DNA from 3 places in the Pseudomonas sp. B392_1p genome. Region 3 is predicted to be linked to each of the others. Evidence: predicted binding sites of a transcription regulator. Region 3 holds the regulator's gene; each other region holds the start of a gene.

What was found. Region 3 encodes sigma-54, which starts transcription at its own class of promoters, with help from an activator protein. Its sites were predicted from a motif close to ANTGGCATNNANNTTGCTNT; they were not measured.
Region 1: a site for sigma-54 is predicted at 4,165-4,184, ahead of nirB (nitrite reductase large subunit NirB). Genes of this name have one in related genera too.
Region 2: a site for sigma-54 is predicted at 2,655-2,674, ahead of ACTV8E_RS17675 (flagellar hook-length control protein FliK). Genes of this name have one in related genera too.

What each region holds. Positions count from the first base shown of each region.
Region 1 is NZ_JBQPXM010000002.1:98,738-105,481, forward strand. Features, by position in the region: gene ACTV8E_RS02750 (protein kinase domain-containing protein) at 1-88, opposite strand, end outside; gene ACTV8E_RS02755 (formate/nitrite transporter family protein) at 150-959, opposite strand; gene nirD (nitrite reductase small subunit NirD) at 1,008-1,391, opposite strand; gene nirB (nitrite reductase large subunit NirB) at 1,391-3,949, opposite strand; gene xdhA (xanthine dehydrogenase small subunit) at 4,504-5,949, shown strand; gene xdhB (xanthine dehydrogenase molybdopterin binding subunit) at 5,942-6,744, shown strand, end outside.
Region 2 is NZ_JBQPXM010000014.1:12,382-19,125, reverse strand. Features, by position in the region: gene fliM (flagellar motor switch protein FliM) at 1-567, opposite strand, end outside; gene ACTV8E_RS17680 (flagellar basal body-associated FliL family protein) at 577-1,065, opposite strand; gene ACTV8E_RS17675 (flagellar hook-length control protein FliK) at 1,356-2,618, opposite strand; tRNA gene ACTV8E_RS17670 (tRNA-Arg) at 2,821-2,895, shown strand; gene ACTV8E_RS17665 (TSUP family transporter) at 3,104-3,838, opposite strand; gene ACTV8E_RS17660 (SDR family oxidoreductase) at 3,835-4,767, opposite strand; gene ACTV8E_RS17655 (bile acid:sodium symporter family protein) at 4,764-5,705, opposite strand; gene ACTV8E_RS17650 (flavin-containing monooxygenase) at 5,702-6,744, opposite strand, start outside.
Region 3 is NZ_JBQPXM010000008.1:105,043-111,786, forward strand. Features, by position in the region: gene pmbA (metalloprotease PmbA) at 1-1,226, shown strand, start outside; gene ACTV8E_RS12925 (HPr family phosphocarrier protein) at 1,281-1,553, opposite strand; gene rapZ (RNase adapter RapZ) at 1,563-2,420, opposite strand; gene ptsN (PTS IIA-like nitrogen regulatory protein PtsN) at 2,422-2,886, opposite strand; gene hpf (ribosome hibernation-promoting factor, HPF/YfiA family) at 2,896-3,204, opposite strand; gene ACTV8E_RS12945 (RNA polymerase factor sigma-54) at 3,334-4,830, opposite strand; gene lptB (LPS export ABC transporter ATP-binding protein) at 4,961-5,686, opposite strand; gene lptA (lipopolysaccharide transport periplasmic protein LptA) at 5,686-6,228, opposite strand; gene lptC (LPS export ABC transporter periplasmic protein LptC) at 6,215-6,744, opposite strand, start outside.

The DNA.
Region 1 (6,744 bases), on a different contig from region 3:
GCAGGCAGGCACCGTGGAAATCCTGGTTGACGGGTTTGCGACCCTTGTCGGTGTGCTGGCCGAGGGAAATGGCAAGTTGGCTAGGCATGGGGGTTCTGGCTTCAAACGCACAGGCTCCGGCAGTCCGGAGCTTGTGCGTTACGTCCTGATCAGAAAGAACGTTTGGCAGCGGTACGCACGTGGGTGGCGTACAGCGTCAGGCCGGTGAAGGCCAGGCCACCCACCAGGTTACCCAGCGCAGTGGGGATTTCGTTCCACAGCAGGTAATCCATCACCGAGAAATCACCGCCAATCATCAGCCCGGCCGGGAACAGGAACATGTTCACCACCGAGTGCTCGAAGCCCATGTAGAAGAACAGCATGATCGGCATCCACATGGCGATGGCCTTGCCGCCCACGGTGGTGGAGATCATCGCGCCGACCACGCCCATCGAAACCATCCAGTTGCACAGCACGCCGCGCAGGAAAATGGTCATCCAACCGGCCAGGCCGTGCTCGGCATACCCCAGGGTGCGTGATTCGCCGATATGCGACAGCCGGTGCGCCACCTCGCCGGGCTCGATGGAGAAGCCGTAGGTGAACACAAAGACCATCATGAAGGCCACGGTCAATGCACCGGCGAAGTTACCCAGGAACACCAACCCCCAGTTACGCAGCACGCCGTTGACCGTAACGCCGGGACGGCGGTCGAGCAGCGCCAGGGGCGTCAGCACGAACACCCCGGTAAGCAGGTCGAACCCCATCAGGTAGAGCATCACGAAGCCGACGGGAAACAGCATCGCTCCGGCCAACGCCGAGCCGGTCTGCACGGTGATCGTCACCGCGAATACCGCGGCCAGGGAGAGGATCGCACCGGCCATGAAAGCGCGGATCAGGGTGTCGCGGGTAGACATGAAAATCTTCGATTCGCCGGCGTCCACCATCTTGGTGGCGAACTCCGAAGGGACTATGTAGGACATGGCGGTCTCTCGTATGCAGTCAAAAACAGGGTTAAAACAATGCGGGGCTCACGCGACGCCGATTTCCACGGCATCGTCATTCAAACGTGCCGGCCAGACACGCAGGCGCTGCTCGGGGTATTCCAGGCAGGTGCCGTCTTGCAGGCGAAAATGCTGCTTGTACAGCGGCGAGGCGATGACCAGATCCCCCTTGAGGCAGCCGACGATGCCGCGGCCGATCACATTGGCTCCGGACTTCGGGTCGCGATTTTCAATGGCGTAGAGCCTGTCGCCCGCCGTGTTCTCCGGCAGGTAGAAGAGCGCCACCTGGATGCCATCCAGCCAGGCGACCACGCCCGAGTTGGCAACCAGATCGCGGCGGCCGCACAGGGCACGCCAGGAAGCGGATGGGCTGACGGTTTGCGAGTCGAGACACATGGCATTGAGGCTCATCAGAGCACCTCCTGGGCAACGGGGATCAGGTGAAGTTCAGAGGCGCGCACCGGCCTGCGCTGGCCGCGTTCTCTGACAAAGTGAATGTCCGGATCGGCGCGCCGATCATTGACGAAGGTGCGGAAGCGCTTGAGCTTTTCCGGGTCTTTGAGGGCGTTGGCCCATTCGCATTCGTAGCGATCGATCACCAACTGCATCTGCGCATCCAGTTCGGCGCCGAGCCCCAGGCTGTCGTGGATGATCACGTCCTTGAGGTAGTCCAGGCCGCCGTCCAGGCTTTCGCGCCACACCGAGGTGCGCTGCAGCTTGTCCGCCGTGCGGATGTAGAACATCAGGAAGCGGTCAATGGTGCGGATCAGCGTGGCGTCATCGAGGTCAGTAGCGAACAGCTCGGCGTGGCGCGGGCGCATGCCACCGTTGCCTGCCACATAGAGGTTCCAGCCCTTCTCGGTGGCGATCACGCCGATGTCCTTGCTCTGCGCTTCGGCGCATTCGCGGGTGCAGCCGGAAACGCCGAACTTGAACTTGTGCGGCGCGCGCAGGCCCTTGTAGCGGTTCTCCAGGAGCAGGGCCATGCCGACGCTGTCCTGCACGCCGTAACGGCACCAGGTGCTGCCGACGCAGGACTTCACCGTGCGCAGCGACTTGCCATAGGCACGCCCGGTCTCGAAGCCCGCCGCGATCAGCTCGCCCCAAATGTCCGGCAACTGATGCAGCTGGGCGCCGAACAGGTCGATGCGCTGGCCGCCGGTGATCTTGGTGTAAAGGTCGTATTTCTTTGCCACCGCACCCAGGGCGATCAGCTTGTCGGGGGTGATTTCCCCACCGGCGATGCGCGGCACCACCGAGTAGGTGCCGTTCTTCTGCATGTTGGCCATGAAGGTGTCGTTGGTGTCCTGCAGTGGCACCAGCGACGGATCCGTGATCGGCTGATTCCAGCAGGACGCGAGGATCGAGCCCACAGCCGGCTTGCACAGGTCGCAGCCGGTATGGCCGCGGCCATGCTTGGCCAGCAACTCCTCAAAGCTGAGGATGCCCTCGACCCGCACGATCGCGTAGAGCTCCTGGCGGGTGTGGGCGAAGTGTTCGCACAGGCTCTTATCCACCGCGACGCCACGGGCGCTCAGTTCATGCTCGAAGACCTGCTTGAGCAGCGCGCTGCAACCGCCGCACCCGGTGCCGGCTTTGGTGGCGGCCTTGAGATCGCCCAACTCGGTCAGGCCGGCATCCACCTGGCAACAGACCGCGCCCTTGCTGACGTTATGGCAGGAGCAGATGGTTGCGGCGTCCGGCAGCGCATCGACCCCCAGCGCCGGCGCGCCATCAGACAGCGGCAGGATCAGGCTGGACGGGTTTTGTGGCAAGGCGATGCCATTCTGCGCGTACTGCAGCAAGGTGTCGTAGTAGCTGTTGTCACCCACCAACACCGCGCCGAGCACATGCTTGCCGTCGGCGGACACCACCAGACGCCGGTAGCTGGCGGAGGCCTCGTCGATGAAGCGATAGCTCTTTGTGCCTGGCGTGGCGCCATGGGCGTCGCCGATGGAGCCGACATCCACCCCGAGTAGCTTGAGCTTGGTGGACATGTCCGCGCCGGTGAAGGCCTCGTGGGCGACCCCGGCCCATTGCGCGGCGACGGTGCGCGCCATGCTGTAGCCCGGCGCCACCAGGCCGAACACGCTGCCGTTCCAGCTGGCGCATTCGCCGATAGCGAAAATGGCCGGATCCGATGTGCGACAGTCGTTATCGACCACCACACCACCGCGCGCGGCGATCTCCAGTCCGGCACTGCGAGCCAGAGCGTCCTGCGGGCGGATGCCGGCCGAGAAGACGATCAGGTCGGTTTCCAGGTACTCACCATCCTCGAACGCCATCCGGTAGGCGTAGTCCTCGCCGGCGACGATCTTCCGAGTGGCGCGTGACAGGTGCACGCCCACGCCCAGCGCTTCGATGCGGGCACGCAGCGCGGCGCCACCCTCGGCATCCAGTTGCACCGGCATCAGACGCGGGGCGAACTCCACAACATGGGCCTCCAGGCCCAGGGACTTGAGTGCATTGGCGGCTTCCAGACCGAGCAGGCCACCGCCCACCACCACACCACGGCGGGCATTGCCGGCCGCAGCACGAATGGCGTCGAGGTCATCCAGGGTTCGATAGACCAGCCGGGCGTTGCCCTCTGCGCCCGTGATCGGCGGCACAAAAGGGTACGAGCCGGTGGCCAGGATCAACTGGTCGTAGGCGTAGCGACCGTCAGGCGTGACGACTTCCTTACGCTCGCGGTCGATCTCCAGCACCGGGGTGCCGAGGTGCATGTGTACGCCGTTCTGCGCGTAGAAGCCCGCCTCCCCCATGGCGAGCGATTCAGCATCGCGACCGCCGAAATATTCGGACAGGTGAACGCGATCATAGGCGCGCTGGCGCTCTTCGCCGAACACATGGAGTTCCGTGTGGGCCAGCGCGCCAAGGGCGATCAGCTGTTCAATGCAGTGATGGCCGACCATTCCGTTGCCGATGATGATCCGCTTTTCACGCGTGGCTGGGGTGACAATGGCGTTCATCTCTTACCTCGCTCAACGTCGCTGCCGGTGCGTAGCCGGCAAAAAAATCAAAAAAAAACGCCTGAAGCTGTCCGAGCAGCTTCAGGCGCCGTTGCCTGGTAATCGTGGGGATCATGTTCCGGGCGCCGTTGCCCGGTATCCCCTGCCCCGCGCGACTGGCGCGGCGCCTGGATAATTCTGTAGTCGGCCTGCCGCCATGGACAGGCTTTCTGAGTAGTGCAGGTTGCATGCCATTTTTGCTGAGGCGTTGCGCAGGGCAGGCGCAAGCCGTGGCCCACCTGGACAGTCGAGCATAAACAGCCATGGCAGGCCGCCCAGCGCGGGGCAGTGGCCAGTCTTTTATGCGCACCAGCACATGGCAACCAACCACACCTGCGCACCAGCCTGGAGCCATTGCTGCCTGGCCAGGGCGGGACGTCGATACGGCGGGATCACGCAGCGCATCGCCGCGGCTACGCCTATCGATGCGCGAGCAGGCCCCGCTCAAGTGGACCAGACTTGTCCTCAACCACAGGCCGTTCAGCCATGCGGCCGAATCCACCGGAGGCGTTGCCTTGATTCAGTTTCTTCTCAACCGCGAGATGCGCAGCGAGCAGACGCTCGACCCCAACACCACGGTGCTGCAGTACCTGCGCGAACACCTGCACAAGACCGGCACCAAGGAAGGCTGCGCCTCGGGCGATTGCGGCGCCTGCACGGTGGTGGTCGGCGAACTGGACGGCACACGCCTGCGCTACCGCACGCTGAACGCCTGCCTGACCTTTATTTCCGCCCTGCACGGCAAGCAGTTGATCACCGTCGAAGACCTCAAGCACCAAGGGCAGTTGCACAGCGTCCAGCAGGCCATGGTTGATTGCCATGGTGCGCAGTGCGGGTACTGCACCCCCGGTTTCGTCATGAGCCTGTTCGCCCTGCAGAAGAACAGCGCAGCCACTGGCGCCGACCCGGTCGCCACCCACGAAGCTCTGGCCGGCAATCTGTGCCGTTGCACCGGCTACCGGCCGATCCTGGCCGCCGCCGAGCAGGCCTGCAGCCATCTGCAGCTGGATCAGTTCGACATTGCCGAAGCCGAAACCGTCGCGCGTCTGCAAGCCATCGCCCCGCGTGACACCCCCGTGCTGGACGACGGCCATAAACGCTGCCTATCACCGCTTACCAGCGACGCGCTGGCGACAGTCTATGGGGCCCATCCCGAGGCGCGCCTGCTGGCTGGCGGCACGGATCTGGCGCTGGAAGTCACACAGTTCCACCGCGAACTGCCGTTGATGATCTACGTCGGGCATATCGCCGAGATGAAGCGGATTACGCGGGACAACAACTACACCCGCATTGGCGCGGCGGCTTCCCTCACCGACTGCCATGCCGTGCTCGCCCAGGACTACCCGGACTTCGGCGCCCTGCTGCAACGCTTTGCCTCGCTGCAGATCCGCAATCAGGGCACCCTGGGCGGCAACATCGGCAACGCCTCGCCCATCGGCGATGCCCCGCCGCTGCTGATCGCCCTCGGTGCGCAACTGGTGCTGCGTCAGGGCAATTCTCGGCGCATCCTGGCGCTGGAGGACTACTTCATCGATTACAGGGTGACCGCGCGCCAGCCGGGCGAATTCATCGAAACGATCCTGGTCCCCCGCGCGCAGCCCAGCCAGCAATTTCGCGCCTACAAGGTGTCTAAACGTCTGGACGACGATATTTCCGCCGTCTGCGCGGCCTTCAACCTGTGCATCGAGGACGGCGTTGTGCAGTCGGCGCGCATTGCCTACGGCGGCATGGCGGCGATTCCCAAGCGCGCCGCCGCCTGCGAAGCGGTGTTGCAAGGCGCCGTGTTGAATTTCGCCACGCAGGAGCGCGCTTGCGCTGCGCTGGCCACGGATTTCACGCCGCTGAGCGACTTTCGCGCCAGTAGCGCGTACCGCCTGCTCGTCGCGCAGAACCTGCTGCGCAAATACGTTCTGGAGTTGAACGCGCCGGAAACTGAAACCCGGGTAGCCGCTTATGTCTGATCACACGACCGTCAAGACTCAGGAACAGCTGGCCGCCCTGTTCAAGCAGGAGCTGCAAACCGGCGTCGGCCGCAGCGTGCCCCACGACAGCGCGGCCAAGCATGCAACGGGCGAAGCGCTGTACGTCGACGACCGCCTGGAGTTCCCCAACCAGTTGCACGTCTACGCACGCACCAGCGAGCGTGCCCACGCGCGCATCCGGCGCATCGACACCACGCCCTGCTACGCAATTGCCGGCGTGGCCCTCGTCATCACCGCCCAGGACGTACCTGGCCAGCTGGACATCGGCGCCATCGCCCCGGGCGATCCGCTGCTGGCCGACGGCCTGGTGGAATATATCGGCCAACCGGTGCTGGCGGTGGCCGCCGACAGCCTGGAACACGCCCGCCAGGCGGCGCAGGCGGCCATCGTCGAGTACCAGGATCTGGAACCGGTGCTCGACGTGGTCGAGGCGTTGCGCAACAACCACTTTGTGCTGGACAGCCATACCCATCAACGCGGCAACGCCGACGCCGCACTGGCCACGGCGCCACACCGCCTGCAAGGCACGCTACACATCGGCGGGCAGGAACACTTCTACCTGGAAACCCAGGCAGCCTCGGTGATGCCCACGGAAGACGGCGGCATGCTCGTCCATAGCTCCACGCAGAACCCCACCGAAGTGCAAAAGCTGGTTGCCGACGTGCTCGGCATGGCGATGAACAAGATCGTCATCGACACGCGCCGCATGGGTGGCGGCTTTGGCGGCAAGGAAACCCAGGCCGCCGGTCCGGCGTGCCTGTGCGCGGTGATCGC
Region 2 (6,744 bases), on a different contig from region 3:
GATGTTGGCGATGGCCGGGTTGACCTCCGAGTTGAGGTACTCGAAATCCACGTCCAGCAGGGCGTGCCAGGCTTCCTTCAAGTCGATGAACGCCTGATCCAGCACCATGCGCACCACCCGCAGTTCAGTGGGGGTGAATTCGCGGCCCTCGATCTTGGCGTGACGCCCATCGCCGCCGAAGAAGTTATCCACCAGCTTGAACACCAAGCGCGAGTCGAGGATGAACAGCGCGATGCCGCGCAGCGGCTTCATCTTCACCAGGTTGAGGCTGGTCGGTACGTACAGGGAATGTACGTACTCGCCGAACTTCATCACCTGTACGCCGCCCACCGCGACATCCGCGGAGCGGCGCAACAGGTTGAACATGCTGACTCGGGTGTAGCGGGCAAAACGCTCGTTGACCATTTCCAGGGTCGGCATGCGTCCACGGACGATACGGTCCTGGCTGGTCAGGTCGTAGCTCTTGACGCTCCCCTTGGTGGCCAGGTCTTCGGTATCGACGAGACCATCGTCGACGCCATGCAACAGGGCGTCGATTTCATCTTGTGACAGCAGGTCAGTAGCCATCTAAACGTCCTACTGCAATACGAAATTAGTGAACAACACCTGCTCGATGACCGGCTTGCCAAGATGCTGGCGAGCCAGATCCTGGACGTGCAGAGTGGCCAGTTGGCGCAGGGTCTCTTTGCCGGAGGCCGTCAGCAAGGCATCGAAGTCCTGGGAAGAGAAGAGCATGACCAGTTGGTTGCGCAGCACCGGCAGATGCTCTTTGAGCGCGGCCATCCCGTCGCGGTCGCGGCCCATCAGCGCCACGCTGGCCTGCAGATAACGCTGGCGGCCTTGGCGATTGAAATTCGCCACGAAAGGATCCTTCAGCTCCTCGTAGATCGAGCCTTTGTCGATCAGGCGCGCCGCCTCTTCGGTTGGGCCGCCGATCTTGCTGGTCACCACATACCACGTCACCCCAACCGAGACAGCTATTGCTAGCAGCAGCGCCAGCGCACCGAAAATAATCAGCGGCAGCTTGTTCGTTTGCGAGCCACGAGGTCCAGTTTTCTTAGTCATGCCAAATATCCGTCACCGACCGGTGCTCACACCATCCAAGCCAGCGAGGGAGCAAGTCTTATGCCAGTTTTTTGATGTTGTTCACGGTTTGTCGCGGTAGATACCGTGCCATTGGGGGTGTGGCGTCACTCGCCGTATGGGCAGGCTGGATCAGTCAGAGCTGAACGAGTTGCCCGCCGGTTGCGTGTCCGGCGGGCTGCCCGGATGACTGGGTAGATCCGTTTCCACACCCTGTCACGAGGCCGTTCGCAAGGCAGCTTTCGCTAAAACGAATGACCTTCGATGGAGTCTTAGGCGTAGAAATCAATCAGCCCGCGTCCCGAGTTCAGTGCGGTGGTGGCGACCGTCAGGTCATCCACGTCCGCATGTTCTTCACCTCCTGCGGCAATGCCTCGGCTGCCACTTCGCTCGTCGGTTTGCCGATCATCGCGGGCCAGGGATTGGTCGGAGACGTTGACATCCACCAGGTTCATGCCCTGCTGGTTGAACATGTCACGCAGGCGCTGCAATTGGCCTTCCAGCGCGTCACGCACGCCGGCATGTGGGCTGGCGAAGCTCACCTGGGTCTGTTCCTGATTAAGGCTGATGCGCACCTCCAGGCGGCCCAGTTCGGCGGGGTCCAGCTGGATTTCGGCGGACTTGAGGTTCTGGCTGGACAGCCACATCACCCGCTCCACCACCGCTTCGCTCCAGCCGTTCTGGCTCATCGACAGCGGTTGCTGCGGAACGGCGGCGGCCTCACGTGCTGCGGTTGCGGTGTTCGCCTGGCTAACCGCCTGTGTCAAAGGGTTGACACTGCTGGGGGCTGTTTCGCCACGCAGCTCACTGGCGGCGGCAGATGCGGCGCGGCCGACAGTGCTGGTGTCCAGCTCCCGCGAGAACTGCCCAAGGCGCAGCTCGCTGTCCGGCAACTCCGTGCTGCTTTCGGCCAGTGTCGGTTCAGAAGAGGCGAGGCGGCTTGTTGCGGCGCGTTGTTCCGCAATGGTCGTTTGCGCGGAGCTCGCCCGACCGTTAGCGGACGATGGGGCAGGTAAAGCCGCGGTTTGCACGGTCGGGGCTATGGCCGCTGCTACGGCAACCAGTTCGTCAGGCTGCGCTTCTGCGGCTGCTTGTTCAGCCGCGGCAAGGGCCTCGGCGTCAGCGTCGGCGACAAGACGGTTCTGCACAGCCTGCGCTGCTTCGTCTGTTGCCGCAGTGACCGCTTCAGCGGTTGTCGGATCGACCGGTGCCTCGGGGTCGCGCTCGAACAGCATCAGCGATTCCAACTGCACATCCTCTGGTGGCAGCTCGGTCGGCAACTCCTTGCCGGTATCGGCAAGCAACTGCTGCTCGCGGACGGCTTTGTCCGTAGCGTCCTGAGCCGTTTCGGCTGTTTCGGCCGGTTTGGCTGCGGCAGGGGCCGGGGTGGTATCGCGCTCGCGGGCATACAGCTCGGCAAAGCTGCCGTTCTCGGCCTTACCAGCTGCGGCGCCGCTATCTGGCGACTTGCCCGTACCTATCGCCGCGCGCGCCGACGGGCTGCCTTGCAGAAAAAGTTCAGCGCCAAGGGCCATGGTGCACTCCACAAATAATTCAAACTTGCAGGGGGAGTAGCAAGGGGTGGGCCAACTCGGGAAAGCCTGCGTCGGGCTTGCCGAGAACACCCTGTGTCGCTGCGCAAAAAGGAAGGTGTTTCCCCGCAGGTTCGACATGACAAATCCAGCGTCGCTCGTTAACATGCCGACCCGCCGCCGCACTGCCGGCAGCAACGCGTCTGTCCCCTTAGTTCAACGGATAGAATAAGCCCCTCCTAAGGGCTAGATGCTGGTTCGATTCCAGCAGGGGACGCCATCAGCTCTTCCGCTGACTTCCACTCAACCGCTCTAAATCGCTGCTTTCAAGCAAAAAAGCGATTTTTTGAGTTTCGGCATTCCAGTCGCTTCCAAAAATTCTAGGGGTGCGTTTAGGGGTATTTCGCTCGGTTCGACAAATGAGGTCGTACCCCCCATGGCACGGAAAGTCGCCCCCTGTCCGATGCGCAATGCCGCGCAGCCAATCCTCAGACTGTCTGGAACACCAACAACAGGCCCGTTGCGGTCAGCAAGGTGTAGACCATCTGCCGAAAGCGCTGCTCGTTGATCCGCTGATGCAAATAGTCGCCGGCTATTACGCCGGCCAGCAGTAGCGGCGTGAACGACAATAGGCGTGGCAGTTCCGCAATCAACCGGCCTTCGAGCAGCAGCAGTAGGCTGAGGCTGGTGTTGAGCGAGAACCAGACGCACAGCAGGGTGGCCCGTAATTGACGCTTATCCAGCGGGGTGCCGGCCATGGCATAGACCAGCAGTGGGCCGCCGGAGGCGAACAGGCCGTGGGTGATGCCGGCGCCCAGGGTCAGCAGGCGGCCGAACCAGTTGGGATGCGGCGGTACGGTGGTGCCGCGCTGGATGCGCCACAGTTCCCGGGCGGCGAACCAGATGATCATCAAGCCGAGCAGCAGTTTCAGCAGGTCGGCGGCGAGCCAGTTATGCAGCATGAAACCGATCAGGGTGCCGCCGAGCATCAGCGGCAGGATGACCTTGAGTAACAGCGCTCGGTCGATGTGCTGGCGGTTGCGCCAGGCCAGAAACCCGCTCATCAGCACATTAAGCGGTACGAGCACCGGGAGCAGTTCCGGGAGCGGCAATAACAGCGCGCCCAGCGACAGGGCGATGACCAGACTGCCGAATCCGGTGATGGCTTCGATGGTGTAGGCAATGAGTACGAACAGGGCAATCCACAGCCAAGGATCGATCATGCCTTGCGTGCTCCGCTGCGCTGCGCGTAATACTCGAACGTTTCCGCCGAGGTCTTGCGCAGCGGGTAGCCGAACTCTTCCTTCAGCCGTCGGTTGCTCAATACCGGCCTGTATTGCAGAAACTTCACCTGCGCCGGGCTGGTGGGTTTGCCGCGCCATTGAGCCAGTTGCAGGGCGATCTTCACCAGCCAGACCGGGAGCGTCCGCAGCGGTTTGTTCAACCGGGCGGCGATTTCCCGCATGCTCAGGGCGCCGTCGCCGGCCATGTTGTAGGTGCCGGTCTTGCCTTGGCGCAACCCCATTTCCATGGCGCCGATCACATCCTGATCCCAGATGAACACAAAGGGCGAATCGCTGCCCTTGAGCGAGAGGATGCGCGGCGCCATGAACAGGTCGGTGATCTGGTTGCGGGTGTCGGCGCCGAGAACGGTGCCGGGGCGGAAGATCAACTGCTGCAGCTCGGGATGATGGTGGCGGTACTCGGCAAGCATTTCCTCGACCAGCCGCTTGTGATCCGAATAGGCGAACTCGGGGTTGCCTCGCAGGGCGTGCGTTTCATCAATCCACGCCGGGTTGTCCGGATGATAGCCATAGGCGGCGCCGGAACTGGTAATGGTCAGGTGCCGGACGCCGGCCTTGAGGCAGCTTTCAAGGACGTTGCGGGTACCGTTGACGTCGATATCGTAGTCGCGGCGGCGATCCTTCGAGGCCTGCAGCACGGAGGCCAGATGCACCACATGGGTGATCTGCTCGCCGTGCAGCAGCTCAGCCAGCTCGGGGGCACGGATATCCAGTATATGGATTGGAAAAGCGACATCGTCGCGGCTGCGCAGGTCGGTACCCATGACCTGCAGGTCACCAGCCAGGCGGTTGCCGAGCTGATGGCCGATATAGCCAGCGGCGCCGGTGATGAGGATGCGTGGGGTCATGTGTATTGCTCTGTGGCGATGGGCTGTTGAACGGCAGGGTCGTCTGCCGGCAGTGGGCGGCGGGCCCAGAACTGCGACAGGGTCAGCCCGCTGAGCAGGTGCCAGACACCCCAGAAGGCAGTGATCAGCAACATGCCGCCGGCGTCGGGGAAGAACGTGAAGAGAATCACCAGTCCCAGGCCTGAGTTTTGAATGCCGACTTCCAGGGTGACGGCGCGGCGGTCGCTGTGCGGCAAGCGGCACAGGCGGGCCATGCCATAGCCGAGCAGCAGCGCCAGCAGGTTATGGCACACCACCAGCCAGAAGAAGCTGTGGAAGCGCTCGATGAACAACTCGAAGTTCTTGCTGAAGGCGATGGCGACAAAGCTGATGAAGACCAGCAACGACATGACGCGCAGGGGTTTTTCGCTGCGCGCGACAAAGCCGGGCAGCCGTCGCCCGGTGACCATGCCCAGCACCATAGGCAGCGCCAGTACCAGCAGTACCAGCGTCAACATGCTGGCAGGCTCCAGGCTGATCTGGGTCAGATAGTCTCGGGTGTGCGGATTGAGCCAGCCGTAGAGCGCGAAGTTCAGGGGCGTCAGTACGGTGGCGGCGAGACTGGAGACCGCCGTCATGCTGATCGATACCGCCACGTTGCCGCGCGCCAGCCAGGTCATGACATTGGAGAAGCTGCCGCCGGGACAGGCTGAAACCAGGATCATGCCCAATGCCAGTTCGGGGTCGATGTTCAACGCCCAGGTAAACAGGCAAGTGGCGGCCGGTAGCAGAACAAACTGCGCGACCATTCCGGCCAGCGGTGCGATGGGCGCCAGGGCGATGCGCCTGAAATCCTCCAGCCGCAGGGAGAGCGACACGCCGAACATCATGCAGGCCATGATGATGTTCAGCAGGATCAGGCTGGCTGCATCAAATTGCAGTGCTGGGGCGCCCGTCATGGGGTCACCGCCAAGGGCTGCTGCTGTGCAGTCGGCAGGTCGCGTTCCAGCTCGTCACTATGCTGCTTCAAGGCAGCCAGGTAGGCGTTCTTGTTCACGTAGTAGGCCATGCGGGCCAGTTTGATGTACCGGTAGCCGCCGTCCAGGGTAGCGCCAGCCCGTTCGCTCCGGATTCGGTTGAGGGCGGCGGCCGCAGCAGCGCCCACCTGTTGCTGACGGATATACAGCGCAACCAGTCGGGCCTGCTGATTGCGTCCCTCCCAGCCCAGACCGGTGGCTTCGATCATGCCCATCATGAACAGGTTGTCGTACTGAGGGTGGAACACATTCATGTACAACTGCGGCGCGTCCAGCTCTGCTGGCCAGTTGAGGTGTTCACGGGCAATGAAGGGGTAATGCAGCTGGTATCCCGTGGCCAGCAGGATAAGGTCGTATTCCGCGGCTTCGCCATCGCTGAACTGCACGGTCTTTCCGTCAATCGCGGCGATGTCGCGGCGCGGCGTGATGTCGCCGTGGCCCAGGTGATGCAGGATCAATGAGTTGACCACCGGGTGCGACTCGTACAGGCGGTAATCCGGGTCCGGCAGGCCGTAATCGGAAGGTTTGCCGATGATCATGCGGATCATGGCGGCGTCGATGCGCTGCTTGAGCGGCCTGGGTAACGGGCGCTTACCTCCCAGGGTATCGATCGGCCGGCCATTTATAAATTTGGGCAAAAAGTAATAGCCCCGACGCAGGCTGATATCCACGCTGGCGGCGTGGTGCACGGCATCGACGGCGATGTCAGCCCCGGAGTTGCCGCAGCCGACCAATAGCACGCGCTTACCTTTGAAGATCTCCGGGTTGCGATACTGCGCTGAGTGCATCAATTCGCCATCGAACAGGCCGGGCAGGACAGGCACGTTTGGCGTGTGCAGGGTGCCGTTCGCGATCAGCACGCCGTCAAAACGGCGTTGCTGGCGCTGTCCGGCGCGCTCGCTGACCACCGTCCAGCCGTCGCCATCGGGGCTCAGTTCAACCACCCGGGTATTGAACTCGT
Region 3 (6,744 bases):
GGCAAGGGTTGAGCACCACGGTGCGCCAGGGCGAGGTGGAAACCGTCGAGTTCAATCGTGATCAGGGCTTTGGCATCATTTTGTACAACGGTCAGCGCAAAGGCGCAGCAAGTACCTCGGCGGGTGGCGACGAGGCGATTCGCGAAACCGTGGCCGCCGCACTGGCCATCGCTCAGCATGCGTCTGAAGATGAGTGTGCGGGGCTGGCCGATGCAGCACTGATGGCCCGTGAGCTGCCAGATTTGGACTTGTATCATCCGTGGGCTATCGAGCCGGATCAGGCGGTGGAACTGGCGCTGCGTTGCGAAGCGGCGGCGTTTGCCAGGGATTCGCGCATTCGCAATGCCGATGGCGCCAGCCTTAACAGCCATCAAAGCTGCCGGGTGTATGGCAACAGCCATGGTTTCATAGGCGGCTACGCCAATACGCGGCACAGCCTCAGCTGCGTGATGATTGCTGAGGCAGACGGCCAGATGCAGCGCGATTATTGGTATGACGTCAGTCGCCGTGGCGAAGATTTGAAAGACGGCGTATTTATCGGCCAGCGCGCCGCCGAGCGTGCTGTCAGCCGACTGGGCGCCCGTCCGGTACCTACGTGCGAGGTCCCGGTGCTGTTTGCAGCCGAACTGGCGACTGGATTGTTCAGTCATTTCCTCGCGGCGATTTCCGGAGGCAACCTGTATCGCAAGGCGTCCTTTCTCGAAGGTGCACTCGGTCAGCGTCTGTTCCCTGAGTGGCTGAGTCTCGATGAACAGCCGTTGCTGGCCCGCGGCCTGGGTAGCGCGAGCTTCGATAGCGATGGCCTGGCCACTTATGCAAAACCCTTCGTACTCAATGGCGAGCTGGTGTCCTATGTGCTGGGCACCTATTCCGGACGCAAGCTGGGCATGCCAAGCACGGCCAATGCCGGTGGTGTGCACAATCTTTTCGTTACGCATGGTGAAGATGATCAGGCTGCACTGATCAAGCGCATGGGTCGTGGACTGCTGGTAACCGAGTTGATGGGGCAAGGGTTGAATCTGGTCACCGGCGACTATTCACGCGGTGCGGGGGGCTACTGGGTCGAGAACGGTGAAATTCAGTTCCCGGTGCAGGAGGTAACTATCGCCGGCAACCTGCGCGATATGTTCCGGCAGATCGTCGCGGTGGGCAGCGACCTGGAGACCCGCAGCACTATCCGGACCGGGTCGGTGCTGATTGAAAAAATGACGGTGGCTGGGAGCTAAGCGCTCAAGCCGCGCCGGTGCAGCAGGGAGAATCTAAGGTGACCTCCCTGCTGTTTATTCCCCTTCGCCAAAGCAATCGTTGATCAAGTCGCTCAGCGCGTCGAGGGCTTCGTCATCCTGTTCGCCTTCGGTATGCAGGTGCAAAGGCGTACCCTTGCCGGCGGCAAGCATCATGACCGCCATGATGCTCTTGCCATCGACCAGGCTATCTGGAGCGTGGCCAACGCGCACCTGACAGGGATAACGCCCGGCAGTGCCTACAAATTTGGCAGCGGCGCGGGCGTGCAAGCCCAGTTTGTTGACGATGGTGATATCGCGGCAAGGCATTGCAGGTCCCTATGGCAGATCGCGGTGGCGAACCTGGACGTTCTTCAATTGCGTCTTGAGCGTGGCACCGAGTCGTTCAGCCAGATAGACGGAGCGGTGATGGCCGCCCGTGCAGCCGATGGCGATCGTGACATAGGCACGGTTGCTGGCGGCAAAGCGTGGCAACCATTTTTGCAGGTAGCCGCGGATATCCTGATACATCTCTTCGACATCGCTCTGTGCGTCGAGGAATTCGATGACGGGCTGATCTCGGCCGGAGAAGTCACGCAGATCAGGCCGCCAATACGGGTTGGGCAGGCAGCGCACGTCGAACACCAGGTCGGCATCGACGGGCATGCCGCGCTTGAAGCCGAAGGATTCGATCAGAAATGCGGTACCCGGCTCGGGTTTGTCCAGCAGGCGCAGTTGAAGGCTGTCGCGCAGCTGATAAAGATTCAGGTGGGTGGTGTCGATTTTCAGATCGGCCAGGTCGCTGATCGGGCCGAGCAGTTGGCTTTCGTCACGTATGGCCTCGGCCAGCGAGCGGGTATCGTTGGTGAGCGGATGGCGGCGGCGAGTTTCCGAGAAGCGTTTGAGCAGTGTTTCCTCGTCAGCATCCAGGTACAGAACATCACAGAGGATGTGCCGCGAGCGGACTTCCTCCAGCAGATCAGGGAAGCGTTGCAGGTGGCTGGGCAAATTGCGGGCATCGATGGATACGGCCACTTGCGGGTGCTGCAATTCGGTGTGGATCAGCGCACTTTGGGCCAGCTCAGGTAGCAGACCTGCGGGCAGATTGTCGATGCAATAAAAACCGTTGTCCTCAAGGACGTTTAGCGCTGTGCTCTTGCCCGAGCCGGAGCGACCGCTGACGATGATCAGGCGCATTTCAGTTCCCGTTCTGAACGTCCAGCACAACCTGGTACAGGGCTTGGTTAGTCTCGGCTTGACGCAAGCGGGCACGCACATCGTCGCGATCCAGCATGTGGGCGATCTGGCGCAGAAGCTCCAGGTGCGCATCGGTGGCCGATTGCGGTACCAGCAGCACGAACAGCAGATCCACCGGAACGGCATCGATGGCGTCGAAATCCACCGCAGCATCCAGGCGTAGTAGCGCGCTGATGGGTGCAGTGCAGCCGGCCATGCGGCAATGGGGAATGGCGATGCCATTGCCAAAACCGGTGGAGCCGAGTTTTTCGCGGGCGATCAAGGCTTCAAAGATCGTGCCGGCATCGAGCTCGGGCTGTTCCCGGTCGAGCAAGTGGGCGATCTGTTCCAGGACGCGTTTTTTACTGCCTCCCGGCACGTTCACCAAGGAACGGCCGGGGGTCAGGATATCTTCAAGTCGGATCATGGTGTGGAATCAGCGGACGGTTGCGCCCTGCTCGCGTTCGAGCTGCTTTTCCTTGTATTTGATTAATTGGCGATCCAGCTTGTCGACCAAGAGGTCGATGGCTGCGTACATATCATCGTGTTCGGCAGTGCCCACGATTTCGCCACCGGCAACATGCAGTGTGGCGTCGATTTTTTGCTTCAGTTTTTCCACTTGCAGTATCACCTGTACGTTGGTGATACGGTCGAAGTGGCGCTCCAGTCGGGTGAATTTGTCGTCGATATAATCGCGCAGGGCGTCGGTCACTACCAGTTGGTGTCCACTGATGTTGACTTGCATACCGTATTCTCCTTCTTGCCGCGTGGATGGCGCAGACCAAGGGCCTGCAGCCGGAACACTGTGGCTTGGGCGACTTGCGCAGACATGGACGGTTGTCGGTCCTGCACCAGCCTGTCCCCCAAGAGCTTGCTACATCAGTCGCTTGCGTTCACTGGACGGTGCGATCCCCATGGATTCGCGGTACTTGGCTACCGTGCGCCGGGCGACTTGAATACCTTGTGCTTCCAGTAGACCAGCGATCTTGCTGTCACTCAATGGCTTTTTGGCGTTTTCCGCCGCGACCAGCTTTTTGATGATGGCGCGGATCGCGGTGGATGAACATTCTCCGCCTTCGGCGGTGCTCACGTGGCTGGAAAAGAAGTATTTCAGTTCGTAAATACCACGCGGGGTGTGCATGAATTTTTGTGTGGTGACCCGCGAGATGGTCGACTCATGCATGCCCACCGCTTCGGCAATGTCATGCAGGACCAGGGGCTTCATCGCTTCGTCGCCGTATTCGAGAAAGCCGCGCTGATGCTCGACGATCTGCGTGGCCACTTTCATCAAGGTTTCATTGCGGCTTTGCAGGCTCTTGATGAACCAGCGCGCTTCCTGCAATTGGTTGCGCATGAAGGTGTTGTCCGTACTGGTATCGGCGCGCCGCACGAAGCCTGCGTATTGCGGGTTGACGCGCAGACGCGGCACGGATTCCTGATTCAGCTCCACCAGCCAGCGATCGTTGTGCTTGCGCACGATCACGTCCGGCACGATGTATTCCGGTTCGCTGGCTTCGATTTGCGAGCCGGGACGCGGGTTGAGGCTCTGGATCAATTCAACTACCTGGCGTAGCTCATCCTCCTTGAGCTTGAGGCGGCGCATCAGCAGGGCATAGTCGCGGCTACCCAGCAGCTCGAGGTGATCGCCGACCAGGCGCTGGGCTTCGACAAGCCAGGGAGTGCTGTTCGGCAATTGGCGCAGTTGCAGCAGCAGGCATTCGCGCAGGTCGCGCGCGGCCACACCGGCGGGCTCGAAGTGTTGCAGACGACGCAGAACGGTTTCGATTTCATCGAGCTCGATGTCCAGCTCCGGGTCGAAGGCGGCGAGCACTTCCTCCAGGGATTCCTCCAGATACCCCTGGTCGTTGATGCAGTCGATCAAGGTTTCGGCGATCAACCGGTCGGTATTGGACATGGGCGCCAGGTTGAGCTGCCAGAGCAGGTGCGTTTGCAGGCTTTCGCCTGGCGCGGTGCGCGAGGTGAAGTCCCACTCTTCGTCATCATTACTCGGCAGGCTGCTGGCGCTGGTCTGGTAGACGTCTTCCCAGGCGGTATCCACAGGCAGCTCGTTGGGAATCCGTTCATTCCACTCGCCACCGTCATCAAGGTTTTCAACCGTGGGAATGCTGCTTTCCTGAAGGGCTATTTCCTGGCTGCCAGGGTTGGGCAGTTCGTCGCCGTCGGCCAGCGGGTCGGCGTTGTCAAAATCCTCCCCCTCCTCCTGACGTTCGAGCATCGGATTAGATTCCAGGGCTTCCTGGATTTCCTGCTGGAGATCCAGAGTAGACAGTTGCAGAAGTCGTATGGCCTGTTGCAGCTGCGGGGTCATCGTCAGCTGCTGGCCCATCTTGAGAACGAGCGATGGTTTCATGGCAGACCTTGATTGCCGGCGTCTAAGCGCCATCCACTAGCGGGCGCCGCAGCGCCATGGAAGCAAATTATATGCCTGATATTTCTTGGGAATTCCAGTATCTGATATTACGGACTGAGCACGGCATCAATCAGAGTCGGAATTCGTGGCCCAGATAGACTTCCTTAACCAACTGGTTGGCCAGGATGCTTTGCGCATCGCCCTCGGCGATCAGGCGACCGTCGCTGACGATATAGGCGGTTTCGCAAATGTCCAGCGTTTCGCGAACGTTGTGATCGGTGATCAATACGCCGATTCCCTTGGCCTTGAGATGGTGAATAATTTGCTTGATATCGCCCACCGAGATCGGGTCGACGCCGGCAAACGGCTCGTCGAGAAGGATGAACTTGGGCGCTGTGGCCAGCGCGCGGGCAATTTCCACACGCCGCCGTTCTCCACCGGAAAGGCTCATGCCCAAGCTGTCGCGGATGTGGGTGATGTGGAATTCTTGCAGCAGGCTCTCCAGCTCCTCTTGCCGGCCCTGGGCATCGAGGTCCTTGCGGGTTTCCAGGATGGCGAGAATGTTATTGGTCACGGTCAGCTTGCGAAAGATCGATGCTTCCTGTGGCAGATAGCCGATCCCGGCACGGGCGCGGCCGTGCATGGAATGATGGCTGACGTCACGGTCGTCGATCAGCACGCGGCCCTGGTCGGCGCGCACCAGGCCGACGATCATGTAAAAAGTGGTAGTCTTGCCGGCGCCGTTGGGGCCGAGCAAACCGACGATCTGGCCGCTGTTGATGGTCAGGCTGACATCGCGAACCACTTGGCGCTTCTTGTAACTCTTGGCCAGATGCTGGGCGGTGAGGGTGGCCATTATTCGGACTGCTCTCCAGGAGTTTTCTTGCGCGGCTGGATGACCATGTCGATCCGGGGCTGCGGGGTGGTGATGGTATCGCCGGTGGCGCGCCCGGCATTGACGACCTGGGTTGCCGTGTCATAGATGATCTTTTCGCCTTCGAAGGTGTTGCCTTCCTGGATGACCTTGGCCTGGTCGATCAGCACGATGCGCTCGTTGCTGGCGAAGTACTGAATAGTGCGACCGTAGGCTTGCACGATGGACTTGCCGGCCTCAGGCAACTGCTCATAGTAGGCAAGCTTGCCGACGGCAGTGAAACGCTCGATATCGCCCAGTGTGTTCTGGTTGATGGTTACGGTGTCGCCGGTGATCTTCAGCGTGCCCTGGGTAATCACCACATCACCCCGGTAAATCGCCACGCCTTTTTTGTCATCCAGCTCAGCGCTGTCAGCCTGGATGTGGATGGGCTGGTCACGGTCCGAGGGCAGTGCCCAGGCTGCTGTGCTGCCCAGCGCGGCGGACAGGCAAAGCAGGAGGTGGAGAGGGTTAACGAACCTCATGTTGGCCTCTTACGTTGGAGAGCAGGAGCATCCTGCCTTCATTCAGATACGCTTTCATGCCTTGTCCCGTGGTGACGCCATTGGCGGCCTCGATTCTGACAGCTTGTTGGGTTTCGGCGTATTCCCGCTCCGGAAAGACGGTCATGCGGCTGGTGGTCAGCAGGGTATGGCGGCCCTTGGCATCGGTGCGCTCAGTGCGTACGTTGTCGATCAACTCGACCTCGGTGCCCTGCGGGCTGACTTCGCCCCGCTCGCTGCGTACGTGCCAGGGCAGTTCGCCGTCGCGGTACAGCAACAGGTCGGGCTTCTCCAGCAAGGTGATGTCGCTGATCTTCAAGTGATCAAGGCGCACGCTGGTCATTTCGTAACGCAGGGTGCCGTCGGCATGGAACTGTTGCGACCTGGCATTCTCGACGAAGAAATCGATGGGATTCTCTTCGGTGTCGGTCACCGGTTGGTCGAGAAACTGGTGGGGAACGATGTTCCAGTACCCCACGGCAGCGAGCAGCAGGGCAG